Dehalococcoides mccartyi CG5: one gene and its partner. The protein of the gene in region 1 interacts with the protein of each later gene in a pairwise test. Links are inferred from orthologs where the notes say so. Each region holds a gene or a part of one and is shown in the gene's direction. Other genes may lie near its edges. The genes, in order: dnaX and X794_RS06115.

Region 1 (11,261 bases):
CGGCAGAGCAGCTGTACCTTCGGGTGCTTCTACCGGCAGCCATGAAGCAGTAGAACTGCGTGACGGAGACAAATCCCGCTACAACGGGCTTGGAGTACACAAAGCAGTTGCCAATGTAAATACCTCTATCGCCTCGGCCATATCAGGTTTTAAAGCTTCAGACCAGCAAGGACTGGATAACCTGCTTATAGAACTGGACGGCACTCCCAACAAAGCCAAGCTGGGGGCTAACGCCATGCTGGCCACCTCACTGGCAGTTGCCCATGCCGCAGCCGCATCCCGCCATATGCCTCTTTATCGTTACCTGAATAACTCCGAAGAATATATCCTGCCCGTACCTATGTTCAACATACTGAATGGAGGCAAACACGCCTCAAACTCCACTGACTTTCAGGAGTTCATGGTAATGCCGGTAGGTGCAAAGAGCTTTGCCCAGGCACTCCAAATGGGAACAGAGGTTTACCACAGCCTGAAAAAAGTGCTCAAAGGCATGAACCAGAACACCACCGTAGGTGATGAAGGAGGTTTTGCCCCTTCCCTCCCCACCAATAAAGATGCCGTAGAAGTAATATTGAAAGCCATCGAAAAAGCCGGCTACCGTCCCGGTGAAGATATATTCATAGCCCTTGACCCCGCTTCAAGCGAACTCTATCAGGACGGCAAATATACTCTGGCTACCGAAAACAAGACCCTGAGCAGTGCCGAAATGGTGGACTACTGGTGCGGCTGGGTAGAAAAATACCCCATAATCAGCATTGAAGACGGCCTTTTTGAAGATGACTGGGACGGCTGGAAACTGCTTACCCGAAAAATCGGCAACAAGGTTCAGCTGGTGGGTGACGATTTTTACGTTACCAATATAAAACGTCTGGACAGAGGCATAAAAGAGAAAGCCTCCAACTCCATACTTATTAAACTGAACCAGATAGGCACTCTGTCTGAAACTATTGCGGCTATCAAAATGGCCAATAACGCCGGCTGGACAGCCGTAGTCAGCCACCGCAGCGGTGAAACCGAAGATACTACTATTGCAGATTTGGCTGTAGCTATGAATGCCGGGCAGATAAAAACCGGCGCTCCCTGCCGCTCTGAACGCACTGCCAAATATAACCGCCTGCTTCGCATTGAAGAGGAACTGGGCGGAAAGGCCAAATACCCCGGAAAAGATGCCTTTTTAAACTTGAAATAATAAAAAAGAGGACGTATGAGCCTGCCTGGCCAGACGGGAACAAACTTTAAACAGCCCGACAAATGGGACTGCTACAAGTTTGAGTGCCTTAGTGACTTCCTCGGGGAGTACGCCAAGTCTGTAAGGCAGCCCACCGGTTATCTGGAGGCTTTCGCGGGGAGCAATCAGTCTGTCTGTGCGGGCATAAACTGCCCCAGAGAAGCCTGCCATATATTAAAAGGGAAAGAGAGCTTTTTCAACCAGATAGTACTGCTGGCCCAAAGCGAAACCGCCTTGGCAGCCCTGAGAAAACCCTTACTGCCCGCCCGTGCAGACGTGCTTTCGGGCAGCTTAATAAACGAAGAAACCCTGCAAAAAGTGCTGGACAGTTTCCCCCGAAGCGAGGCCGTATTTATCCTGCTGGAACCGCCCGGCTTTCACCACCTGCGATTCTCCAGCCTGAAAAAGCTGGCACTCAGGGGGATAGACAAAGACGGCCGCAAACCGGATATGCTGCTGGTGCTGCCGCTGGAGATGTCGCTGATACGTAACCTGGGGCGGCTGGATTGTCAGGACTCCATCAGCCGTTTTTTCGGGCATGATAAATGGATTGATATCCGCCAAGACTGGTATACTAAACGCATAAATACCGAAGAAGCCCGCAAACGGCTTCTGAGACTCTATTTGGCAGGGTTTAAAGACATGGGCTATAAACATGTTGTACACAAAGAGCCCGCTAATGCCGGTTCACCCGCCCGCTACCAACTGGCGGTGGTCTCTGACCGGATAAATTTTAAAAATATCCTGGATACCATATGGGACAAAGAACGTTTCCTGAGCTGTGAGCTGTTTTGAAAAATAACGGACAAAATAAATATATCGGCATCACTACCACTGTACCCATAGAAATACTCCTTTCAGCAGGCTACAGCCCGCTGGATCTGAATAATATTTTTGTTTCAGACCCCAAGTCTGACAGGCTTATCCGTCTGGCTGAAAAAGACGGCTTCCCTTTAAACTGCTGCGCTTGGATAAAAGGCATCTATGGCGTCTGCCTTGATAAGGGCATCAGCGAGGTTATCTGCGTAACCAGCGGTGACTGCTCAAATACCCAGATGCTCAGGGAAGTTTTAAACCTGAAAGGCATCCGCACCATTCCCTTTGACTTCCCCACCGAACCTGACCCCGCAGAAGTAAAAGCCTCTCTTGCTAAACTAGCCCTCAGGCTGGGCACTACTCTGGAAGCGGCTGATGAATGGCGAAAAAGGCTTTTACCCGCCAGAGAACTGGTACATAAGCTGGACTATCTCTGTTATGCCGATAATAAGGTCTCGGGTTTTGAAAACCACTACTGGCTGGTATCCAGCTCAGACTTTAACGGTGATTATGTAAAGTACCAAGCCGAAATTCAAAAACTGCTGAACACAGTCCAGACCCGCACCCCTTACCCTGCGACCGAATTGCGCCTGGCTTATCTGGGAGTGCCTTCGGTATTCGGTGAGGAGCTTTACCCCTACCTTGAGCAAAACGGAGCCAGAGTGGTATTTAATGAAATTCAGCGGCAGTTCAGTCTGCCGGATGGCGGCGCTGATATTTCGCAATCCTACACCGCCTATACTTACCCCTACCCTATGGAATATCGCCTTAGGGATATACAGACCCAGCTTGCGGAGCGTAAGATAGACGGCATAATCCATTACGTTCAGGCTTTCTGTCATCGGGCTATCGGTGATATTATACTAAGGCAAAAACTGCCGCTTCCCATACTCACGCTGGAAGGCAATGCGGATTTCGGTTTAAATCAACATCAGAAAACTCGGCTGGAGGCCTTTCTGGATATGCTGAAAGCCAAAAAGCAGATGAATTTATAATTTACGCGAAGGGGGATTAACATGGTAACCAGAATCGGTATTAACGGGTTCGGGCGAATCGGGCGTATTACACTGCGGACTATAAACCAGTACCACCGCGGCGAACTTGAAGTAGTAGCCGTAAATGATCTGGCAGACAATAAATCCAATGCCCACCTTTTAAAATGGGACTCAACCTATGGCAAATACGCCGGTACAGTTGAATCTGATGATTGCTCCATAATAGTAGATGGCAAACCCATTCGGGTTTTCAGTGAACGCGACCCCATGCAAATCCCGTGGGAAACCGCAGGCGTAGATTTGGTTATTGAATCTACCGGTCTGTTTACTGATGCCAGCAAAGCCGCTGCCCATCTCCGCGGAAGTGTTAAGACCGTGGTTATTTCAGCCCCGGCTAAGGGTGAGGATATCACCATAGTCATGGGTGTAAACGAAGACAAATATAACTGCAATACTCACCGCATTATCTCCAATGCCTCCTGCACCACCAACTGTGTTGCCCCTCTTATAAAAGTGCTCCATGACAAATTCGGGGTTAAAAAAGGTTTCATGACCACCTGTCATGCCTATACCAATGACCAGAAAATACAGGACATGTTCCACAAGGATATCCGTCGGGCCAGAGCCGCCGCCGTAAATGTCATCCCCACCACTACCGGTGCCGCCAAAGCGGTAGCTTTGGTCCTGCCCGAACTGAAAGGCAAACTGGACGGCATTTCATTCCGCATACCCTCAGCCAGTGTCTCACTGGTGGATTTTGTGGGTGAACTGGCCAGAGATGTAACAGTAGAAGAAGTAAATGCCGCTTTCAAAGAATCCTCCCAAGGCAAGCTTTCAGGTATACTGGAGTACTGCGAAGAAGAGCTGGTCAGCAGTGATTTCAAGGGTAATCCCGCCAGCTCTATCATAGACGCCTCCAGTACCATGGTTCTGGGCGGAAATATGGTAAAAGTACTTTCATGGTATGACAATGAGTGGGGCTATTCCACCCGTCTGGGAGATTTGATAGCCTATATTGCAAAAAAATAAAACTAATAACTTGAGAATAGCTAAACGTAAGTTGTTGACATGCTAAAGCTAATAGTTTAGAATTTAGCCCGATTAACGGAGGACAAAATGAAATTAATTGTAATAGGCCTTGGGCAATGCGGCAGCCGCATAGCGGATGAGTTTGCCCGTATGGATAAAAGAGCACGCTCCCAACGAAACGTAAGTATCTGCCCGGGAGTCTTTGCCGTAAACACAGACCAGGCTGACCTTTCCGGTCTGGTTACCATCAAGCCTGACCACCAGCACCGCATACTTATCGGCGGGCGTAAAACCGGCGGGCATGGAGTAGGTAAAATAAACGAGCTGGGTGCTGAAATAGCCAGAGCAGATGCCGATAAGGTAATAGATGCCCTGCGCACCACCAAGCGTTTTTATGATGCAGACGGTTTTCTGGTTATTGCCGGTGCCGCCGGCGGTACCGGTTCGGGTGCTGTTTCCATTATTGCCCAGCATATCAAAGAGCGCTATATGGACAAACCGGTTTATGCCCTGATAGCCATGCCTTTTGAACACGAGGAAAAAACTGAAGAACGCACTGTATACAATACCGCCGTCTGCCTGAAATCCATCAGCTCGGTAGCAGATGCGGTTATATTGGTAGAAAATCAGCGTTATGTCCGCAAGGACTTTTCACTCCGCTACAACCTTTCCAAGATAAACTCACTCATAGTTGAACCCTTCTGGGATTTGCTGTGTGCCGGTGAAGAAAAAAATGCTAAATACATCGGTGCCAAGACTATGGACGCCGGTGATATCATCCAGACCATTTCGGGCTGGACAGTTATCGGTCACGGCAAGGCACGTGTTCGCACTTTGACCCTGCCTTTTGACAAGACTGACCATTTCCGCATGAAGAGCGTTTCCAACTACAAGGGTATTCGGGCTATGGATGAAGCTGTAAGCGAGCTTTCCTTGAAAATTGACCCTCGTGATGCCGGCCGGGCGCTTTTCCTGATTTCCGCCCCTGCCAAAGAAATAAACATGGATATCATAAAGGAACAGGGCGACTGGCTGCGAGAGATGGCCCCTAATGCCATTATCCGCAACGGTGACTATCCCCGTGAAAAAGATACCATGACCGTAACCGTTATCTTCTCCGAGCTGTCTGATCTGGAACGGGTACGCTACTACTATAACCGTTCCACCAGCATGATGCCTATTATCAAACAGCGTCAGTCCGACCTGGCGGACAGGCGGCGTGATATTGATGAACTCAGCAGAGATATTCCTTCCCTGCTTGAATAGCCTCTAAAACACCACTGCATTTAACCGGCTTCGGAAATTCTGAGGCCGGTTTTTTATTGTCTGGGCACTACTCTCCTTACAGCCAAATAAACACTATCAATATTTATCGCCTGTTTTATTAATTTTATTAATATACATATTGACTTTCTTAATTTTCTGACATATAATACTGGCATAAGTTAAATAACTACCCGGAGGTACTTAATATGGTTAAAGACTGGCAGGAACTGACCAAGCTCACTCAGGGAGCACCTGTGACTGTTGAGCGGGTCAAACTGGTATCTTCAGGCATTGCCATTGAGGGCAGCTTTGATTTGCCTAATCTGGCCAGACTCTCCGCTGAAGACCAGGTATTTGTAATGGCATTTGTAAAATGCCACGGCTCTATAAAAGATATGGAGAAGTTTTTCGGCATCAGTTACCCTACCGTAAAAAACCGCCTCCAGCGGATAGGTGCAAATTTCAACTTTATTGAAAACTTCCCCGCACCACCCAAGACCAATGAAGATGATAATGTACTGACAGAGCTGGAAAAAGGCGGAATCTCGGTCGAAGAAGCTCTAAGGAGGTTGCAAAGATAATGTACTGGCCACCGATGTTGCTTTGGGTGGGAATACCATTCGGCAAGCATGGCAGAAGTTTCCCGCTTATATTGCCGTTATTCCTGGTCTATCCCATTGTACTGGCACTTATGATTGTACTTGCACCGTTCATGTTACTGGCCATTTTGCTGACATGGGCAAGCGGCAGAGGCCGTTTCCTGTTACTTATCGGCCCTTATTTTTACCGGGTATGGTGTGCCCTGAGGGGGATAAATGCAGATATCCAGGATAAAAATACTCATATAAAAATACAATTTATCTAAAGAGGAATACTTAAAATGTCTGAAAACACCAAAAAAATACTGCAAATGCTTTCTGAAGGCAAAATAACGGTAGATGAAGCCAATAAACTACTGGGAGCTTTGGGTAATGAAGGCGAAAAACCCGGCTCAATTGCCACCGCCACTCCCAAGGGTTCCCCCAAGTACCTGAGAGTGATAATAAACGGCACGGATGAAGACAAAAACGCCAAGGTCAATGTGCGTGTTCCTATGGCTTTGCTGAGAGCCGGAATCAAGCTGGCTTCCATACTACCGGCAGATGCCACCAATGAAATAGACCACAACCTAAAGGGAAAAGGGGTCAATTTTGACTTTAAGAACCTTCGCGAAGAAGACATAGAACCCCTTATTGAGGCCATGACAGAGATGGAGGTGGACGTGGACAGCGAAGGGAGCAAGGTAAAGGTCTTTACCGAATAAACCTGACTAATACTGATACACGCATAAATAATGTTTGAAATATATTACTTATACAACTGCGAATTGAATAAAGAGTACAGGGTGCAGGCAGAAGATTACCGCCGTCTGCACCCTGCCCGCCCTGCCCGCCCTGCGAGCCCCAGACGCCCCTTAATGCTGCGGCTGGGTGAATACATGGTAAATACCGGCAACCGCATTATCGACTATATTACTACCCAACCCATTCCTGATACCGAAGACAGATCGCCTGTTTATAGAAATAAGACTGTTAAAACTCAAACCCTTTTATAAGTATCAACCCCTGACGGATAAACTGGCAGGGGTTTTTAATAACCCCTAGCTAAATATCTGCCCGAAATTGCTTTGGAGAATAACATTTTTAGGGTATAATATGGCAGATATGACCTGTCAGGTATTTTACCGCAAATGGCGTCCCCAAACTCTGGCTGACCTTGTCGGCCAGGAACACGTTGCCCACACTCTGAAAAACGCCCTTTCAAGCGGGCGTATTGCTCAGGCGTACCTTTTTTGCGGCCCCAGAGGTACAGGCAAGACCAGTACCGGACGTATTTTAGCCAAGGCAGTAAACTGCACCACCAATCAGGGCAAGGGTGAACCCTGCAATACCTGCCCCATGTGCCTTTCCATAACCGAGGGCAGTTCCATGGATATAATAGAAATAGACGCCGCCTCCAATACCGGAGTAGACGATATCCGCGAACTAAAAGAAAAGGTTCAGTATTCCCCGTCACTGGCAAATTACAAAGTTTATATCATAGATGAAGTCCATATGCTTTCCAACAGTGCCTCAAACGCACTCCTGAAAACGCTTGAAGAACCACCGCCAAGGGTTATATTTATACTTGCCACTACTGAAATCCACAAGGTTTTGCCCACCATCATGTCCCGCTGCCAGCGGTTTGATTTTCACCGGGTATCTCTGGTGGATATGACCCGCAAGCTGGGCAAGATAAGTCTGGCAGAGGGTATAAATGTTGAGCCGGAGGCCTTGAAACTGATAGCCCGTTCGGCTGGAGGCAGTTTCCGTGACGGTGAAAACCTGCTCCAGCAGATAGCCACCACTTACGGAGCAGAAATAAGCCTGTCCCAGGTACAGGCGGCTCTGGGTATCAGCGGAGATGAACGCATAAAAGCTCTGGCAGAAAATATACTTAAAAAAGACATTAAAAACGGGCTTAAAACCCTTAACGCTGTATTGGCAGACGGGCTTGATTTAAAACAGTTCCGCCGTGAACTGCTGGATTACCTCCGCCAGATTATGCTGGTAAACAGCGGAGCGGAAAGCAGTCTGGAACTGACCGCTGATGAGAAAAAAGCCCTGCAAAAAGTCTCCGGTATAACCAATCTGGAGAATATTACCAAAGCTATAAAGGCCTTCAGCCAGCTGGATTTTTCATCTGATACGGCTTCCAGCCTGAGCTTTGAGCTGGCACTGATAGACGCTTCTCTGGATGAAAATACCGTACCGCTTCCAAATAAACCCAAAGACGAAATACCGGCTGTTAAAGCTGATAAACCTGCTCCGTTAGAAGCACCCAAGACAGCAGCATCTAATAATATACCCACCAAAGAACCCAAAACGGAAACCTTAACTAAACCGAATACATCTGCAGAAACCGCAGCTACTCCCAAGCCTCACACTAAGGAATCTGCACCCAAACTTACCAGAGCGGCTATTCCGATTGAGGAAAAACCCAAATACACCGCCCCTGCCCCGCCCAAAGAGGAAGAAAAAGTGCTTATTGGAGCTGGGGATATAATAGAACAGCTTAAAGTCAGCTGGAAAAGCATACTGGATCAGGCACCGGACAATCTAAAACGGTCAGCGGCAGTGGCCATACTCCGCAGTGCCGGTGTCCGCCCGGTTTCTATGGATAAAAATATAGTCACCCTGTCCTTTAAATACAAGTACCACAAGGACAAGATTGAAGAACTGGAAAACCGTAAGGTGACTGCAGAACTTATTTCAAATTTTGTAGGCAAGACATGCACCCTGGTATGCATATCTGAAGCCGAAACCAACCATTTGGTAAAACAAGCTCAGAAACTGGGCGCCCAGATTATATCAGTGGAGGAAAAGTAAAACGTGAACATGAACATGATTAAGCAAGCCATGGAGCTTAAGTCTAAGCTGGATAAAGCTCAGAAGGAACTGGCAAAAATAGTGGTGGAGACTGAAAGCGCCAAGGGTGCTATCAAGATAAAGATGAACGGCCAGCAAAAAGTGCTGTCCCTCAGTATTTCATCTGAAATTATCAATCCGGCCAAACCCAAGGATCTGGAAAATGCCCTTACCAAAGCTTTCAATGATGCTTACGAAGAGACCAAAAAAGAAGGCTCCAAGCAGATGCAGGGACTTATAGGAGATGTCAAAATTCCGGGTCTTATGTAAAAAGTTCGGCAGGAGATTTTTTTGAAGGACACTTCTTTACCGTCTACGGCCGGTGTGGTAAACAAGCTGATAGATTCACTGGGCAAACTGCCGGGTATAGGCCCGAAAAGCGCCCAGCGTCTGGCATTTTACCTTATGCGGGCACCTGAAGATCAGGTTATTTCCCTCTCAGACACTATCCGCAATATAAAAAACCAGATAAGCCAGTGCCGCATTTGCTGTAACGTGGCTGATAGTGAGCTTTGCCCCATTTGCCAGAATACCAAACGCGAAACAAATAAGATTTGCGTGGTTGAACAGCCTCAGGATATTCTGGCTCTTGAACATGTAGGTGTCTACCGCGGATACTACCATGTACTGCATGGAGCTATTTCCCCCACCGAAGGGATAACCTCCCAGAACATACGTATAAACGAGCTTATGGTTCGGCTGGATAATGGTCAGGTAGAAGAGATTATTCTGGCTACCAATCCCACTACCGAAGGTGAAGCCACCGCCATGTACCTTTCGCGGCTGATAACCCCACTGGGTATAAAAGTGACCAGACTGGCACGGGGCTTACCCTTCGGGACAGAACTGGAATATGCTGACGATGTAACTTTAAGCCGAGCCATGGAGGGACGCCAGAACTTTTAGTTTGCCTTTCCTGATTGAATCACCAAAGGAGGAAGGCTATGACCAGACAATCTAAAAAGTATTCCCAGAAAGCGGGCATGCTGCCCGGTTCGGTAGTATTTATAGGCGAAGGGAAAACAGAAAAGGCCAGCCTCAGCCTGCACTCCTACACTCCGGATTCATATCAACCTCTGCCCGTAAAAACCATGGCTGATTGTATTACTCAGATTAAACAGTCCAAAGGCATAGTCTGGATAAAGGTAAACGGGCTTCAGGATACCGCCATGGTGGAGGAACTGGGCAAATGCTTTAGCCTCCACCCCCTTACCATTGAAGATGTAGTCAATACCGAACAACGCCCCAAACTGGAAGACTACGGCAATTACTTCTTTGCCGTTATCAAAGCCTTATACTGGGACTCCGAACTTAAAAAAACCCGTTCCGAGCACATCAGCCTGGTGCTGGGTAATAACTATCTGATTAGTTTTCAGGAACATCAGAGTGATATTTTAAACCCCATTCAGGAGCGTTTGAAATCTGACAACGGGCGGCTTCGCAAACTTGGATCTGACTATCTGCTCTACTCCATACTGGACATGGTAGTAGACGGATATTTCAGCTTGCTGGAGGGATTCGGAGACTATCTGGACGAAATAGAAGAACAGCTTTTGTCCACCCCGTCTTCCCAAACCCTCAAACAGATTTCAGGTGCAAAAAAGGAAATGCTCTTTATCCGCAAATCTATCTGGCCGGTCAGAGAGACCATTGCATCCATCGAACGCACAGAAAACCCTCTGATAGATAAAAACAGCCATGTATATTTCCGGGATATTTATGACCACCTTATCCAGCTGATAGATACCGGTGAAACCTATCGGGATATGCTTTCCAACATGATAGATATTTATCTCTCCAGCCTTTCCAACCGCATGAATGAAGTCATGAAGGTTTTAACCATTTTCGCCTCTATCTTTATCCCCCTGACCTTCATTGTAGGCATATACGGCATGAATTTTGATATTCCGGAACTCCGTCTCAGCTGGGGATATCCCGGCATACTCATTTTCATGCTGGCCATAGTTTTGCTGCTGTTATCTTTTTTTAAGAGAAAGAAATGGCTTTAAATTGGCAAATATAGAAATTCAAGAGGAATATACCGAACTGATAACCCAGCTGAAAGCTCTGGCAAATGCAGATAATGCGGCCGGAATGAGCCGCTTCGGCATATCCAGTGCCAATACTCTGGGGGTTAGTGGAAAGGATATCCGCCGCCTTATCGTGCAGGCCGGACATAACCACCCGCTTGCCATGTTACTCTGGGATTCAGGCATACACGAAGCCCGGATAATGGCCAGCTTGGTTGCTGAAAGCCGGAAGGTAAGCCCGCAGGAAATGGAAACTTGGGTAAAAGATATAGATTCGTGGGATATCTGCGACCTATGTTGCAACAATCTCTGGTACAAAACCCCTTTTGCCTACGAACAGGCTTTGAAATGGACCTACCGTGAAGAAGAATATGTAAAACGGGCTGGCTTTGTTTTACTGACAGCTCTGGCAGTTCATGACAAAAAAGCCCCGGACGAAAAATTTGTCTTG
Region 2 (17,157 bases), 710 kb from region 1 along the record:
CGGCTCGGATGTGGCAGCCCTTGAACTTGATGACGATATTTTGAAGTTTTTTCACTCTAAAATTGGTGGTAAAGACCTGGTTATTGAAGACGTAGAGGAAGCTTATGAGACCACAACCAAGATGGTTATCCCCCGCAAGTGCAAGTGGGTACTGATGTGGAGTGCCAGACAATCTCTCGAGGGCACTCGTCGCCAGGCTGGTATAACTGAAAACTATGCTGTTTGGTATTCTTATTCCCGCCTGCCCAAGGTAGGTGTGCAGATTCAGGAATTTATCCGCGGTTTGGGTTATCAGGCCTTGAATCCGGGAATGAAGGGTTACCTTACCAGCCCTCTGGCGGCTTTTTCCGGCATGGGCGAACATGGCCGTATGTCTTCACCCACTATTACTCCCAAATACGGGGTAACTAACCGGGCTATGTGGGCGTTAATCACCGACCTGCCCTTGCTGCCCACTCCGCCCATAGACTTTGGTGCCTACAAATTCTGCAAAACCTGCGGTATTTGCGCGGATGCTTGTCCTTTCGGGCTTATCCAGAAGGGTGACCCCACCTGGGAAAACCCGGCTTCAGCCAAGTCCGGCATTCAGCAGGGCACATTTGAGGGCTGGCGAACCAATACCGCAGATTGTCCTCACTGCCCCACTTGTCAGGGCACTTGCCCCTTCAACAGCAAACCGGATTCATTCCTGCATGCTGTGGTTAAGGGCACAGTTGCCAATACCCCGCTTTTAAATAGCTTCTTTACAAATATGGAAAAAGCTATGGATTACGGGCGGAAAGACCCCGAAGAGTGGTGGGATATGGATGACTTCACCTACGGTATTGACACCAGTTACTAATAGCTTAAGGAATTGGAGGTAGGAAGCATGTTTTTCGTAGGACTGGCAGTAGCAGTCGCCTTGACTCTGTTTGTTGTTTGGCTTATCCGCCGGCAGCTTGGTATAAAGTGGTACGAATGGATTATCGGGTTTTTGGCAGTAGCTTCACTCTTTGCCACCGTCCAGCATTATTTCAGTTCGCTTGAAGAAAACGAACCGACTTCAGCCTGGATGGGAGCCCTGATATTCGGTATCATTTTTCTGATACTGGCTGCGCTTGACTGGCAGCTTGTCATCCGTCACAAAAAAGTAGCCTAGTACCGGCTGCATTATCGGTGTCTGACAGGGGAGGTTAAACCTCCCCTGTTGCTATCCCCCGGTTTTTAAAGATTAGCAAGCCGAAATTATTCAGCATAAAGCAGATTTTTCGGTTAGTCTAATGATTGTCTGAGTTGCCTGATAAATGTGGCTACTTTTTCAAGTGAAGGGTCTGTCTGGACAAGCTGCAGGATACGGCTGCCTACTATTATCCCGTCGGAAAATTTTGAGATATTTTGGGCTTGTTCGGGGGTTGAAATACCAAAGCCCACTGCCAGAGGCTGGCGGGCGGTTTTCCTTACCCTGTTTACAAAACTGCTCAAATCAGCCGGCAAGTTGGCAGTTGCCCCGGTAACGCCTGAGTGGGAAACGAGATAAATAAACCCCCGTGATTTGGCGGCAACTAGCTTAATCCGTTCGTCGGTACTGGTGGGGGCTAACAGAAAGATTATATCCAAGCCGGCTTCTGTGGCGGCAAAGTCTATGTCTTGGGCTTCTCCCGGCGGCAGGTCAGGAATAATAAATCCGCTTACACCCGCAGTTGCACACTTTTGGCAGAACTTGGTCAGTCCGTAATTGTAAATGGGGTTATAGTAACCCATGAATACCATGGGTATGGAGATTTTTTCTTTGAGCAGGGCGGCAACAGATAAACAGACTTCAGGCGTCACCCCGTTCTGGAGTGCCTGATAACTGGCATTTTGAATAGTAACTCCGTCTGCCAGCGGGTCTGAGAAGGGAATACCCAGCTCTATAATATCTACCCCGTTTTCTTCCAGCAGAGGCACCAGCCGCAGGGTGGTTTCAATATCCGGGTAGCCGACTGTTATGTAAGCTATAAGAGATTTTCGTTTTTGGAATGCATCACTGACACGGCTCATATCTTTACCCCCATTGCTTTTTGAACAATATCCATGTCTTTGTCCCCTCTGCCGGAGAGGTTTATGACTATATTTTTGTTTTTCGGCATGCCGCCTGCTATTTTCAGGGCATGGGCAATGGCGTGGGAAGATTCCAGAGCAGGCATTATCCCTTCCAGCGAGCATAGCAGTTTGAAGCCGTTCAGGGCTTCTTCATCTGTGACCGAAACATATTCCACCCGCTTATTATCTTTCAGGTAGCTGTGTTCAGGGCCTACGCCGGGATAATCCAGCCCGGCCGAAATACTGTGGGTTTCAATCACCTGTCCGTGTTCGTCCTGAAGCAGATATGACATGGCACCGTGGAGTATACCCACCTTGCCGGCACTAAGGGTGGCCGAATGTTTGCCGGTGCGGATGCCGCTGCCGGCAGCTTCCACCCCGATAAGACGTACGCTTTGGTCCGGTATGAAATCATAGAAAATACCCATGGCATTGCTGCCTCCGCCAACACAGGCAACAATGCAGTCAGGTAGTCCTCCCAGCTGTCTTAAGGACTGGGCTTTGGTTTCCTGCCCGATAACTGCCTGAAAATCCCGTACCATAGCCGGATAAGGGCGCGGGCCGACCACCGAACCGATTATATAATAAGTGGTCTCCGGGTTGCTTACCCAGTCACGCATAGCTTCATTGATGGCGTCTTTCAGGGTACGGCTGCCCGAAGATACGCTTCTGACTTCCGTTCCCATCAGCTTCATGCGGAATACGTTTAAGGCTTGACGTTTGATGTCATCTTCGCCCATATAGACAATGCATTCCAGCCCCAGCATGGCGCAAACAGCTGCGGTGGCTACCCCGTGTTGCCCCGCCCCTGTTTCGGCAATTACCCTTTTCTTTCCCATATGCAAGGCAAGCAGCCCCTGACCGAGTGCGTTGTTGATTTTATGGGCACCTGTATGGGCCAGGTCTTCCCTTTTCAGGTAAATTCTGGCACCCCCCAGATGTTCAGTCAGCCTTTCTGCCAGATACAGCGGAGTGGGCCGCCCCGAAAAGGTGTTTGAAAGGGATTTCAGGCGTGACTGGAAAGACTCGTCTTTTTTGGCTTGTTCATAAGCCTGTTCCAGTTCGTTTAGGACTGGCACCAGTATTTCAGGTACAAACTGCCCGCCATACTTGCCGAAATACCCCGGTTTACCGGTGCTATCTACTTTAGGCATTTTTCTACTCCCAGCATATTTAAATATTCCACCTCTTTAACCAATTGGCAAAACTGTTCCGGATACAAAGACTGCGCTCCGTCAGACAGAGCGCTGGGCGGGTCTGAATGGACTTCTACTATCAGTCCGTCTGCCCCTGTTGCAATGGCTGCTCTGGACAGGGGGATAACATAATCACGGCGTCCGGCGGCATGGCTGGGGTCTACTATAATGGGCAGGTGACTTAAGGCCTTGACGGACAGGATGGCGCTTAGGTCTAGTGTAAAGCGGGTATTGTCCGAAAAGGTGCGGATACCCCGTTCGCACAAAATAACTTGAGTGTTGCCTTCGGCCATTATATATTCGGCTGCCATCAGCAGTTCTTCAATAGTGGCTGACAGCCCCCGTTTTAAAATGACCGGCTTTTTTGTCTGGCCTGCCCGGCGTAACAGAGAGTAATTTTGCATGTTTCGGGCACCAATCTGGATAATATCTGTGCTGGCTTCAACCAGCTTCAGGTTTTCAGAGTCGGTGGCTTCGGTAACAATAAACAGTCCGGTTTCAGAGCGTACTTTTTCCAGAATTTTGAGGCCGGCTTTGCCCAAACCCTGAAAGCTGTAGGGTGAAGTGCGGGGCTTGAATGCCCCTCCCCTGAAGAGCTTGGCACCGCCCTCTTTTACCTGAAGGGCTATCCGGAGGGTCTGTTCTTCACTTTCCACCGAGCAAGGTCCGGCAATGATAACCGGTTTGCAGCCGTTTCCTATTTCTACCTCTCCCAGACGGATAACTGTCGGTTTGGGGCAGGTTTCATGGCTGACCAGTTTATAGGGCTTGGTCACCCGCAATACTTCTTTCACACCTTCCAGTGCCAGAAAAGGGCTTTCCTCCACCATACCCTGATTGCCCACTATGCAGACGGCGGTTCGGTGGTCACCCGGTATGGGTATGCCCCGGTAGCCTGCATCCGTAATCTCACGGATGACGTTATCTATCTGTTCCTGAGTTGCATCGTTTTTCATTATTACTAACATATCCGGTTACCATCCGCATCTTTCACCCGTTCAATGAAAAGGTGTATTTTGGCTGTATCTTTTATCCCGTCTGTTTCCACTCCGCTGGCAACGTCTATTCCCCATGGTTTGGCTATTTTTATAAATCCCTGTATGTTTTCCGGATTGAGCCCGCCGGCCACCATGACGGGGTATTTCAGAGAGACCTGTTTTACAATCTGCCAGTCAAAACTTTGGCCGCTGCCTCCGAATAAGGCCTTAGTATGGGTATCCAGCAGGAATACGGGCGTTTTTTTCAGGGCTTTAAGCCCGGCTTGTATTTCCTGAATAACCAGTTCGGCGGTAGTGCTTTCAGCAACGTGAATAACCTTGATAACCGGCAGGTTTACCTGATTGCAGTACTCCCAGCTTTCGTTACCGCTTAGCTGTACCCTGTCCAGACGGCAGACGGAGGCAATCCGGTTTACTTCTTCTGCCGTCTGGTTGGCAAAGACGCCTACCAGCATCGGTCTTGGGTTTAGTGGTTTCAGGGCTTCGGCTATCTCAAGTGCTTTCTCCGTGGTGATGCGCCGTTTGCTTTCGGCAAATACCACTCCGGCAAAGTCAGCCCCTGTCCGGGCTGTGGCCAAGGCTTGTCCAACCTCTGTCAAGCCGCAAATCTTAGTCTTAATCACAGCAGTTCCCTCATTTTGGCGGCAATATCAACCGAGGCTGTTAAGGCTTCTCCTACCAGCACTGCATCTACTCCCAGTTCTTCCAGACGGGAAATATCTGCTCTGGTCTGAATGCCGCTTTCACTGACAACTATGCACTCAGGGGGTATCAGGGGGCGAAGCCTTTCGGTTACAGTTAGGTCTATTTTAAACGTATGCAAATCACGGTTATTCAGGCCGATAATCCGGGCATTACTCTCTAAAGCTATTTCCAGCTCTGACCGGGTATGCACTTCCACCAGACATTTCATGCCCAGCTTATGGCTGAGTGAAAGCAGTTCCTGTAACCTTTCGGGAGACAGCATGGCTACTATCAGCAAAATAGCGTCTGCCCCGTACAGGCGGGATTCATATACCTGATACGGGTCATGGATAAAATCCTTACGGAGAAGCGGCAGCTTTGATGCCACCCCTGATTCGCGTATTTTCTTCAGGTTGTCAAGGCTTCCCATAAAATGGTGTTCTTCTGTCAAAACCGAAATGGCGGAAGCCCCGTTTCGGGCATATATGCCGGCAATATCCACCGGATCAAAATCCGAGCGGATTATACCCTTTGACGGAGAGGCTTTTTTTACCTCGGCAATCAGCCTGACCTGCCGCCCTTTAAGCTTCATGGCCATGTCAATGGGTGGATAGGGTATGTCCAGTACCAATTCCTGCAGTTTTGCTAATGGCAGCCGCATTTTTCTCCGCTCCAAATCAGGCAGGTTGTCGGTGACAATACGTTCCAAAATCATGGTTTTACCCGCTTGCCAAAGACTGGCTGAGTTTAATCAAAGATTCTAGCTTATTAAGTGCCAGCCCGTTGTCAATTATTTCTGCGGCCAGAGAGATACCTTCGGCAATGGTGTCAATCTTGTCTGCCACCATCAGGGCGGCGGCCGCATTCAGCAGAACTACATCCCGTTTGGGCCCTTTTGCACCTGAGAGTATGGCCCGCAGGGTAAGTGCGTTTTCCTCTGCCGCACCCCCTTTGACAGCCTGAAGGGAAACCTGTTCTAAGCCCATTTCTCGGGGTGAAACCGTATGGCGAAATTTGATTATCTCTTTGTCTTTCAGTTCCCAGATAACAGAGTCTCCGCTGATAGACATTTCGTCCATGCCGTCCAGGCCGTGTACCACCAGAGCATGCTTGATATCCATGTGGCAGAGGGCTGAAATAATCTTGTCACCCAGCCCTATTTCAGGTACGCCGATAAGCTGGTACTGGGCACTGGCCGGGTTAGTCAGTGGACCTAAAATATTGAACACGGTGCGGATGCCTATTTCACGGCGGGAAGGGGCTACAAATTTCATGGCGGGATGAAAAACCGGGGCAAACATGAACCCGATACCTATTTGCTCTATACATATTTTTACCTGTTCGGCATTTAGATCTATTTTTATGCCCAGTGCTTCCAGCACATCGGCACTGCCGCACATACTGCTTGCCGCCCGGTTGCCGTGCTTGGCCACTTTTATGCCGGCTCCTGATATAACAAAGGCGGCGGTGGTAGAAATATTAAACGTGTTTATCCCGTCCCCGCCAATGCCCACTATGTCCAGTACCGGAGTGCTGGTGGATATACGGGTAGACTTTGCCCGCATGACATTTGCCAGACCGGCTATCTCTTCGGCGGTTTCACCCTTGACCCTGAGAGCAGTCAGGAATGCCCCAATCTGGGCAGGAGTAGTTTTTCCCTCCATGATTTCGTCCATGACTGAGGCAGACTGTTCAAGAGTCAGAGATTTACCCAGAACTAAAGACCCGATGGCTTCTTTAATCATTTATTTACTCTCTTTTACCTGATACAGGTGCATAGTATTTCAGAAAATTGCCCAAAATCTCCTTGCCGCATTCGGTTTTGAATGATTCGGGATGGAACTGTATGCCTTCAACCGGGTACTCTTTGTGCCTAAGCCCCATAATGGTGCCGTCATCTGTCCAGGCGGTTATTTCAAGACACTCCGGCAGGGTCGGTTTATCAACTATAAGGGAATGGTAACGTATGGCGGGAAACCCTTTGGGCAGACCTTTAAAAATACCCCGGTTGTTATGCTGTATCAGAGACTGTTTGCCGTGCATTATCCGGTCTGCCTGTCTGACAATCCCCCCGTAGGTATGCCCGATGCACTGGTGACCCAGACATATACCGAGGATCGGCAGTCTGGGGCCGAAATGGCGGATAATGTCATTGGACACCCCTGCCTGAAGGGGTGAAGATGGTCCGGGTGAAATCACGATATATTCAGGACCTAGGGCTTCTATGGCATCAAGGGTAACCTTGTTATTGCGGACTACCTTAACCTCCTGCCCCAGTTCGGAAAAATACTGAAAAAGGTTATAGGTAAAACTGTCGTAATTATCAATTAGTAATAACATGCGGTTTCTCCGATGCCTGATTTTCTGCCCTGTCCAGAGCTTTCAGCAAAGCCTGAGCTTTGTTTAATGTTTCCTGATACTCATGTTCGGGTACGCTGTCACTTACTATGCCGCAGCCTGCCTGGACATGGGCAATGCCTCCCTTGACAACCATGGTGCGTATGGCTATAGCCATGTCCATATTGCCCGAATAAGAAAAATATCCGACTGCCCCGGCATAAATGCCTCTCTTTTCGGTTTCCATTTCAGCTATTATTTCCATAGCCCGTATTTTAGGTGCGCCTGAGACTGTGCCTGCCGGGAAGCAGGATTGCAAAGCCTCAAACGGAGTAATGTTTGGTTTTAATTTGCCCTGAATGTGGGAAACCAGATGCATTACGTGGGAATAGCGTTCCACATCCATGACGTCGGTTATGCGGACTGTGCCCGGCTGGCTTATGCGCCCGATATCGTTTCGTCCCAAATCCACCAGCATGATATGTTCGGCACACTCTTTTTCGTCATGGCGGAGTTCCTGCTCAAGCCTGGCGTCTTCTTTCTGGGTTTTGCCCCGTTTTCTGGTGCCTGCCAGAGGGCGGGTCATAACCTCGCCGTCTTCCACCCGTACCAGTACCTCCGGCGAGGCGCCCACAATCTGGAAATCACCGAAATCCAGATAGTACATGTATGGTGAAGGGTTTACTGAACGCAAGGCACGGTAGATGTCAAAGGGATGGGCGGAGGTGGGTCTGGACAGACGCTGTGACAAAACTACCTGAATAGCTTCGCCTGAGTTAAGGTAATCTCTTATTTTGGATACCTTGCCCTCAAAATCCGCCTGTTTGAAATTGGATTTCATTTCGGGGATACTTGCGGCGGTAGATTTTGGGGAGGTTTCGGGCAACGGCTTTCTAAGGCGGTTAACCAGATTTTCTATATTCCGGATAGCCTGATTATATGACGTTTCAATATCCTGTTCGGTATGGACATAGCTTAGTACTTTTATGGAATGGCTGATGTGGTCAAAAACCAGCATGGTATCAACCAGCATGAAGACTGCTTCCGGAAGATTTAGGGGGTCAGCCGATGGCGAGGGCAACTCCTCAAAGCGGGTAACTGCCTCGTAGCCCAGAAAACCCACCGCCCCGCCGCAGAAACGGGGCAAATCCCCCACCGGTACTACCCGGTATTTGTTTAGTTCATTTTCAACTTGGGTTAGAGGAGGAACGGTATCTGTCTGATAGGCTGTAAGCACTTTATAGGGGTTGGTGCCGATGAAACTATATCGGGCTACGCGCTCCCCGCCTTCCACACTTTCCAGCAGAAAAGAATGTTGGCTGTCTTTGATTTTCAGAAAAGCGGAAACCGGGGTTTCAAGGTCGGCCATAATCTCACAAGAGATGGGTATCAGGTTGCCCTGTGCGGCCAGTTTTTTTACTTCGGCTAAAGATGGGTAATACATTTTAACGGGCACCTCGCAAAAAAATAAATCCCTCGTCCTTTTTAGGGGCGAGGGATTAACCTTCGCGGTGCCACCCTAATTATCCCTGCAAAAAATACAGGAATATCTTTTTTCGGGTGCGGCCCGGATTTCTCAGAGCGATACCCTAGGCTTTGATAACGGTGCCCTTCCGTCAAAACCTACTCAAGTTTCCTTTTTCGGCCTGCGACTCCTGAGTCCATTCAGTTCTATGCGCTAGCACCGGCTCTCACCTTGCCCGGCTCTCTGAGCTTCGCTTTAGACCTACTAATCTCATTCCTAGTCTGTAAAACAATATTACAATATAAAAAATGTCTTTGTCAATGTTATCTTGGTTACGTTATTGCCGGAGTTTCTTGCGGGACTGGCTAAGCGGGAGGGTTTAACTTTTTACTATTTTTTATTTTTGTTGATGTAAATTGTTAAAGCTTTTGCAGATAAATTTAAGACATAGAGTAAGGAAATTGCCACCATAATGCCCAGTATTGCTAAAATAAAACCCAGTGTGTCCATAATCAAATTCTCTCCTGTTATCTGAATAATGCCTGATATACCGGTGAAATTATAACACCAGTTATACGTATAACGATACTTCATCTCAGTTTTAGCAGATAACAATTCATGTATAGTAGCCGGTGACAGTTGTTTAGTGCCATTTATAAAAACAGCCCCCGTGACAGTTAAGTCAAAGGGGCTTTTTCACGTTCAAAAAATGGTGGGCGGTATAGGATTCGAACCTATGACCCCCTGCGTGTAAAGCAGGTGCTCTAACCAGCTGAGCTAACCGCCCGAAAGAAATATGGCGCGCTTGGTGGGACTCGAACCCACGACCTCAGCCTTCGCAGGGCTGCGCTCTAATCCAACTGAGCTACAAGCGCCGGTATGGTGCCGAAGGAGAGATTTGAACTCTCACACCTATTACAGGTACTACGCCCTGAACGTAGCGCGTCTGCCGTTCCGCCACTTCGGCCTGTCAAGTCACCAGTTGATCAGGGTTATCTGGACAACTTAAGCCGCTAGATTATACTTATTGGGATAGACTAGTGTCAATCCAGCTTCAGGAGTATCTGCTTTTAGCGGCAGGATTTATTTTGAAAATTTTAGAGTCTTGGACAATATTTAGTTTTTAAACTGTTATTGAGGCCAACTACATCTGGGATATATAGTTATGTCAGGTAAGCGTTGACTTTAAGCTCTTTTGACGATACAATTTTAGTAGGAGATAAAAATGCCAATTTACGAATATGTATGCCCAAAATGCAAAACCAGATTTGAAGACATCCGCTCTACCAGCAAGGCTGATGAGGAAGCTCTTTGCCCTGAATGCAAAACTCCCTCTGCCAGAGGCGTTTCAGGTTTTGCCTGCCGAGGTACCGGTTCCTGCGGAAGCGGCGGCGGTTCCTGTTCAAGCGGTTCTTGTTCCAGCTGTTCCGGCTGCCACTAAATTCGGTTGATGAAACTGTGTTTCGTTAAAGCTGACCGGCAAATGCCGACATAATTCATCTGCCTATCCCAGCCAGCAATGTATTGTGTCGGTTTTTGTTTTTAGTAAAAGATCCGGATTTTCTATTGCCTTTACTCTGTACGGTGCTTAAGCGGGTATTTATTTAGCTTGCGGTTGGCAGGTACTTTTTATAAGCGGCTATCTGCAAGTTCCGTTTATCGTTATAAGATAGAGGGAAACAGATATGTCTGAAAATTACTCTGCCGCTGGTGCACCGGATGTCTTTGAGCTTTCAGAGTGTTTCAGACTGTCTTCAGGTGTGTTTCCCGGAAAGGTAAAGGATAAAATATGCGCAAGAGAGTCTTAACTATATTTGCCGGTTTGCTGATGCTAGGTTTACCCCTTTCGGCCTGTTCCGTTGACACTCCTACGGCAGGGCTTGACCAGTCTATCTCTTTCCCCCCTGGACAGAGTTGTGCCATAGCCGGCGAAGATCTGATTATCAAATTCGTAGGGGTAGTATCCGACAGCCGTTGCCCCGAGGGTGTCCAGTGTATCTGGGCGGGTGAAGTGATGGTTCAGTTGGAGATTAACTCTGGCGGCGAAAAGACCAAGTTTTACATGGTTAAAAGAGGTGCCGGAGGAGATGCGGTAGCTGATTTCGGCATTTATAAATTCAGCTTTAACGTTACTCCCTACCCTGCAGCTGGTACAGAAATTACCAAAGACCAGTACCGCCTGTTGCTGACTGTCAGTAAGGCATAGTAAGCTAGAACTGAAGTTCTGTATTGTTTATCACAGGTGTGCAATGTAGCATCTTGAAAAGAAGCGGCGGGGTTTACCGCCGTTTGGCTATTAAAAAGGCAGGTCACTTCTGGCAGGTTTTCTTAGTAGCCAACCGCCGGCCATAAGACTGACTGCCAATACCCCGATTGAAATGCCCAGCACAAGGGTGCTGTCTTCCCAGAACCCTCTGGGGAAAAACATTACCAGATAGTCTTTGGCGGGGTCTAACAACCAGAAGGCATTGCTGAAACCAAGCAGGTGCAACCGGGTGAAGAAAGTCTGGAAATCCAGCATGGCTATAAGCCCGATGCCGCCTAATAACAAAAGGCTGAACATTCCCCCCTGAATAAGCACTATGCCGGCTTCTTTTACCCGCCCGGCCTGTTTTTTCAAGTATAGGTAAAGGAAAAATCCTCCGCCAAGTAATAGGCAGATGCCCAGAGCCAGATAATTCAGGCGGACAAGCCCCTTTACATCTTTTAAGTGCAGTATTTCCCGTTCTTTAAATACGGTTACGTCTACCCCGTCTTTTTCCAGCTGCAGGTCTATATATTCCTCGCCGTTGTTAAAGTAACTGATAAGGGTAGATGCGGCTGTTTCCAGCTGGACGGGGGTAAAGCCGGTTTTCTGGCTGATTTCGTACTTTTCAAAACCCTTTTCATACAGCCATTGGCAGTTTATAAGTATACTCAGGGTCAGGGTGAGTATTATCAGTGGGATAAGGAGTATGGCTAAGGTTTTCCAGACATTATATAAAAATCTTTTCAATTCTGGTTTCATGGCTGTATTTTACACTCTTATCTGCGAAAAATGCACCTTCAAACCTTGAGGTTGTCTGTTTGAGGTTGTTTTAAGCCTTGAAATGCCTTCTCACCTGCATACCTCAAATGGCAGGGCTGTGTTATAATCTGCCCTTAGGAAAAGCTATGTTTTGTCATCTTCATGTCCACACCGAATTCAGCCTGCTGGACGGCATGTGCCGTATTTCCCAGCTGGTAGTCCGCGCCAAGGAACTTGGCATGGAGGCACTAGCTATTACTGACCACGGCACTATGCATGGCATTCCCCGTTTTTACAAAGAAGCCAAAGAGGCAGGCATAAAACCCATACTGGGCAGCGAATTTTATCTGGCATATGGTGACCGCACCGCCAAAACTGCGGCAGACAAAAACTACTACCATCTGGTACTGCTGGCTAAAAATAACAAGGGCTACCATAACCTTATTCAGCTTAGCTCGCGTTCGCATCTGGAGGGCTTTTACTACAAACCCCGTATAGATAAAGAACTGCTTGAGAAATATTCAGAAGGGCTGGTTTGCCTTTCGGCCTGCCCGTCGGGTGAAGTACCCCGCCTGATACTGGAAAACCGCTATGATGAGGCCAGAGAAGCCGCCCTGTGGTACAAGAAAACTTTTGAAAACTACTATATAGAAATCCAGCGCCACCCCATGCCTGATTTGGAAAAGATAAACAGCGTCCTTATACCTATGGCACGGGAGCTGGATATTCCCTTGGTAGCTACCAACGATACCCACTATCTGGACAAGGAAGATGCCCCCTACCATGATTTGCTGCTTTGCATAGGCACAAATGCACTGGTCAGTGACGAAAAGCGGATGAAGATGGAGGGGGAATATTTTTACCTGAAATCCCCTCAGGAAATGGCGGAAGCCTATCAAGATATACCTGATGCAATTGAAAACACCGCCAAAATAGCTGAGATGTGCAATGTCAGCCTGGACTTCGGGCGTCTGCACCTGCCGGAGATAGATATACCCAAAGGCAAAACCCCTGATGAGTATCTGGCAGACTTGTGCTATGAAGGACTGCCAGTTTTTTACCCTGATGCCGGCCCGGAGATACTTGACCGCCTGAAGTACGAACTGGATGTTATCAAAACCACCGAGTTTGCCAATTACTTTCTGGTTACCTGGGATATCATCCGTTTTGTAAAAGAAAAAGGGTTGTATTATGGTGTCCGTGGCAGTGCCGCTTCGTCCATAGTGCTTTACTGTCTAGGCATAACCGCCCTTGACCCCATCAGATACAAACTGGTTTTTGAGCGTTTTCTGAATATTGAACGCAAGGAAATGCCTGATATTGATATGGACTTTCAGGATGACCGCCGCGAGGAGGTTATTGAATACGTTGTCGGCAAGTACGGGCGTGACCATGTTTCCCAGATTATTACCTTTGGTACGCTGGGGGCAAAAGCGGCCGTGCGGGATGTGGGACGGGCACTTGGCATGGCCTATGCCGATGTGGATAGGGTAGCCAAGGTTATACCTTTCTCCCCTCACATGACTCTGGACAAGGCTATGGAAGAAAGCTCCGAGCTCAAGGAAATGTACAATCAAGATGCCGTTGTCCGCAATCTGGTGGATGCCGCCCGCAAGGTGGAGGGTCTTTCCCGTCATGCTTCCACCCATGCTGCCGGCGTAGTCATTTCCAAAGACCCCTTGACAGACCATGTACCCCTGCAGCGCCTCAGCAAGGAGAATAATCTGGGGCTGGTCATGACCCAGTACACCATGGAAGACATAGCCAAAATAGGTTTGCTCAAGATGGACTTTCTGGGTTTGGTCAACCTGAATATACTGGGCAAGGCCTGTGCGGTAATCAAAGAATACACCGGACAGGATATCGACCCCTTGGCCATACCCCTTGACGACCAAAAGACCTTTGAACTGCTGGCAGCCGGCGAAACAGTGGGTGTTTTCCAGCTGGAAGGTACGGGTATGCGCCGCTATATCAAAGAACTGAAACCGACAGTGTTTTCGGATATTGGTGCTATGGTGGCTTTATACCGCCCCGGCCCTATGGAGCAGATACCCCGTTTTATCAAATCCAAGCATGGGCTTGAGCCTATCACCTATCCACACCCCGCACTTGAACCCCTGCTGGAAGAAACTTACGGGGTTATTGTCTATCAGGAGCAGGTTCTCTTCATAGCCCAGACCTTTTCCGGCTATACTCTGGGGCAGGCGGATATACTCCGCAAGGCCATGGGTAAAAAGATTGCCGCCGTTATGCAGAAGCAGAAAGCCAATTTTGTGGACGGGGCCATGAAAAACGGCTATACCCGTGAGATAGCCGATGAGGTATTTGCTCTGGTTGAACCTTTTGCCGGGTATGCCTTTAACAAGGCCCATGCTACCAGCTATGCCCTTATCGCCTATCAGACAGCCTACCTCAAGGCTAATTACCCAGTGGAATATATAACCGCTTATCTTCAGGCTTTTTGTGACGTGACCGAAAAGGTGGTAACCGCCGTTACCGAAGCCCGCCATATGGGGATAGAAGTATTGCCGCCGGATATTAACCGCAGCGGGGCTAATTTTGAGATAGAACAAGCCGAAGGCGGGGTTAAAAAAATCCGCTTCGGGCTGGCGGCTATCAAGAATGTGGGTGTGGCGGCAGTAGAGCCTATTGTGGCCGAAAGGAAAGCCAACGGGGACTATCTGTCTGTGGAGGATTTATGCCGCAGGGCCGAGGGTTCATCACTTAACAAGCGGGTGATGGAAAGTCTGGTTAAGGCTGGGGCTTTGGATAATATGGGTGACAGGGGAACTCTCTTTTTCAATTTGCCGAATATACTTTCATTGGCTCAGCGGGAGCAGAAGATGAAAGATTCAAACCAGACTACTATGTTTGACCTTTTCAGCCAGCAATCACCCGTACCCATGACTAATCTGGAGCTTGAAGAATCACCGGTTACCACCCGTGAAAAACTCCAGTGGGAAAAAGAGCTGGTAGGTATATTTATATCTGAGCATCCGTTTACCCCCTATGCCAGTTCGGCTTTGGAGGTAACTACCGCCCTGTGCGGCCAGATAGATGAGGAACTCCACAATCAGCTGGTTACAGTAGCGGGTATGGTGGCTTCGGTGCGGGTTTCGGCCACCCGCGAAGGCAAACCGTTTGTTATGGCCGAAATTGAAGATTTGGTAGGACGGGTGGAAATAGCCGCCTGGCCGAAAGTTTATAACGCAACCAAGGCCCTCTGGGAAGAGGGGAATATTCTTTTAGTGGAAGGTAAAGCTGTGGTTCGTGGAGACAGGGTATCAATTCATGCCGAAAAAGTAAGCCGGTACCAGCCGGAAACAGAGAAGAAAGCGGCACCGGTATTTATAAATGCCCCCCAGCCAAAGTCCGAGGAAAAAGAGCCTCCGGCTCCCCAACTGCAGCGTTTGGTGGTATGTATCCAGCAAACTGAAAATGAGGAACGGGATATTGACTGTCTGAATGAGGTAGTGGAAACCCTGCGGCAATATACGGGTGAAACCGAAGTACGGTTGTGCGTGGTCAACCACGAGAGGGTTTTCATATTGAAAATGCCTGATATCTGGGTATACTATTGTCCGGAGCTAAAAAATAAGCTTGCTGCCCTGGTGGGCAGTGCCAATGTGAGGTTGGAGAATAATGCCCCAAGCGGATAAACTGGAACTGGCGGGCATAGCCCCGAACCAGATAATAGCTGAGATGTGGCAGGGTTTTCTGGAGGGGGAGGGTATTCCGTCCACTCTGGGAGCCCAGCATGTATTTTCGTATCTGGGGGTGACCATGTTGCCGGTAAGTCTGTATGTTTTAAAGGAACACCTTACTCAGGCCAAAGAAATATTGGCGGATTTGCAGATACAGAATGAAGAACCGGATGAGTCTGCCGAATAAGACCGATGAGACCCCCTCCTCCAATCCCCCGGCTAACCCTAATGAAGGGCACCGCCAGCGTTTGCGTGAGCGTTTTTTAAAGGCCGGTCTGGACGGGCTGAATGATTATGAAGTGGTGGAGCTACTGCTTACTTTAGGAACTCCCCGCCGTGATTGCAAACAGGCCGCCAAAGAGGCTATCAAAAACTTCGGCAGTCTGAGGGCTGTGCTGGAGGCCTCACCTGAAGAACTCTCAGGCATAAAGGGCATTGGGGCGGTCAATTCGGTGGCTATCAAACTTATTAAAGAAGTATCCCAGCGTTACCTGAAAGATGGCATTATTGAAAAACCGGTCTGCAATACTGCCCAGCAGGTGTTTGACTACCTTTACTGTGCCATGCGGGGTCTTAAAAAAGAGGTTTTCAAGGTAATTTATCTGGACAGCCAGCACAGGGTGCTGGACGTGGCAGACCTTTTTTGCGGAACGGTGGCCAGCGGTTGCATAGTCCCCCGTGAGGTGATTGCGGCCGCTATTTCCAAAAATGCCTCCGCCCTTATTTTTGTCCACAACCATCCCTCCGGCAAGACCGAGCCTTCACAGGCAGATAAAGACGTAACCCGTGAACTGGTATATGCTGCCATGGTGATGAAAATACGGGCTTTAGACCATATTATCATCGGGGATAACTGTTATTTTAGTTTTGCCGCCGCCGGTATTATGGGTGAGTATGAAACAGGTTTTCTGAATTTGAAACTGAAGCATGTTTCCGAGGCCAGACGCCATATATACCGGGCAGAACTGTTCGGGGGAAACCCGGAGTAGATGAGCCTGATGGAGTGAAATTATGAAGAAATTTGCGGGTTTGATACTTAGTCTGGTTTGCGCTTTCAGTTTGGCTTTTTCCGGTTGCAGTGCTCAGGTAAAAACTTATACCGCCGATGATACCCTGATAGAGTGCCATACCGGTGACGAATTTATAGTAGCCCTGCCGTCTAATCCCAGCACCGGGTATAGCTGGGATTTTGAATCGGTCAGTTCTAAAATATATCTGGTTGAAAAAACCTATACGCCTGATAATGCTGATGCTGCTCTGGTCGGAAGCGGCGGAACCGAATATTTCCGCTTCAGGGCTTTGGATAAAGAACAGACCGAACTCTGGTTTTACTATTCCCGTCCGTGGGATGCTGTACCTCTGGAAACGTTAGTTATAAATCTGAAGGTTTCCTAGCTTCCAGTGTAAGCAGCCAGCATTTTATATTTATCCCGCCGTTAAAACCGCCTGTTTTGCCGCTACCGGCAATTATCCTGTGGCAGGGTACTATGAGGGGCACGGGATTTTTATGGAGAGCTTGCCCCACTGCTCTGGCAGCTTTGGGGTAGCCTATCTGGCGGGCAATCTGGCCGTAACTGGCGGTTTGTCCGTAGGGTATCTGGGCGCAGGCCTGAAACACCAGTGATTCAAAGGGTGTATACCCGCCAAGGTCAAGGCTGAACGGGAAATCCGTGCTGATTCCCTTGAAATAGCTTTCAAGTTTAGT

The links.
Region 2: the proteins of dnaX (region 1) and X794_RS06115 interact in binary tests that used the Escherichia coli proteins (3 or more experiments, as listed by UniProt). The link is inferred for Dehalococcoides mccartyi CG5 from one-to-one orthologs.

What each region holds. Positions count from the first base shown.
Region 1 is NZ_CP006951.1:432,836-444,096, reverse strand. What follows is about bases 6,432-9,384. They hold dnaX (DNA polymerase III subunit gamma/tau), read left to right. Parts: upstream 6,432-7,028; coding sequence 7,029-8,741; downstream 8,742-9,384. Other genes in these bases: recR (recombination mediator RecR), read left to right, coding at 9,072-9,384; X794_RS02255 (YbaB/EbfC family nucleoid-associated protein), read left to right, coding at 8,751-9,050; X794_RS02265 (transcriptional regulator), read left to right, coding at 6,719-6,928; X794_RS02270 (SHOCT-like domain-containing protein), read left to right, coding at 6,432-6,637. In the rest of the region: eno (phosphopyruvate hydratase), read left to right, coding at 1-1,189; X794_RS02300 (hypothetical protein), read left to right, coding at 1,205-2,023; X794_RS02295 (2-hydroxyacyl-CoA dehydratase family protein), read left to right, coding at 2,020-3,039; gap (type I glyceraldehyde-3-phosphate dehydrogenase), read left to right, coding at 3,061-4,068; X794_RS02285 (tubulin/FtsZ family protein), read left to right, coding at 4,156-5,334; X794_RS02280 (DUF2089 domain-containing protein), read left to right, coding at 5,541-5,915; X794_RS02275 (hypothetical protein), read left to right, coding at 5,915-6,199; more of X794_RS02270, read left to right, coding at 6,215-6,431; more of recR, read left to right, coding at 9,385-9,686; magnesium/cobalt transporter CorA, read left to right, coding at 9,725-10,789; X794_RS02240 (DNA alkylation repair protein), read left to right, coding at 10,791-11,261. UniProt on the Escherichia coli protein: Part of the beta sliding clamp loading complex, which hydrolyzes ATP to load the beta clamp onto primed DNA to form the DNA replication pre-initiation complex.
Region 2 is NZ_CP006951.1:1,142,876-1,160,032, reverse strand. The notes cover bases 11,496-15,607. They hold X794_RS06115 (DNA polymerase III subunit alpha), read left to right. Parts: upstream 11,496-11,894; coding sequence 11,895-15,407; downstream 15,408-15,607. Other genes in these bases: X794_RS06110 (putative signal transducing protein), read left to right, coding at 15,391-15,607; X794_RS06120 (TIGR01906 family membrane protein), read right to left, coding at 11,496-11,748. Also shown: X794_RS06200 (reductive dehalogenase), read left to right, coding at 1-841; X794_RS06195 (hypothetical protein), read left to right, coding at 869-1,138; trpA (tryptophan synthase subunit alpha), read right to left, coding at 1,252-2,019; trpB (tryptophan synthase subunit beta), read right to left, coding at 2,016-3,215; aroF (3-deoxy-7-phosphoheptulonate synthase), read right to left, coding at 3,203-4,225; X794_RS06175 (phosphoribosylanthranilate isomerase), read right to left, coding at 4,219-4,878; indole-3-glycerol phosphate synthase TrpC, read right to left, coding at 4,875-5,654; trpD (anthranilate phosphoribosyltransferase), read right to left, coding at 5,659-6,684; X794_RS06160 (anthranilate synthase component II), read right to left, coding at 6,689-7,279; trpE (anthranilate synthase component I), read right to left, coding at 7,263-8,720; X794_RS06130 (FmdB family zinc ribbon protein), read left to right, coding at 9,967-10,182; X794_RS06125 (hypothetical protein), read left to right, coding at 10,531-10,947; more of X794_RS06120, read right to left, coding at 11,038-11,495; more of X794_RS06110, read left to right, coding at 15,608-15,639; RadC family protein, read left to right, coding at 15,623-16,441; X794_RS06100 (protease inhibitor I42 family protein), read left to right, coding at 16,464-16,847; X794_RS06095 (methylated-DNA--[protein]-cysteine S-methyltransferase), read right to left, coding at 16,825-17,157. UniProt on the Escherichia coli protein: DNA polymerase III is a complex, multichain enzyme responsible for most of the replicative synthesis in bacteria. This DNA polymerase also exhibits 3' to 5' exonuclease activity. The alpha chain is the DNA polymerase catalytic subunit.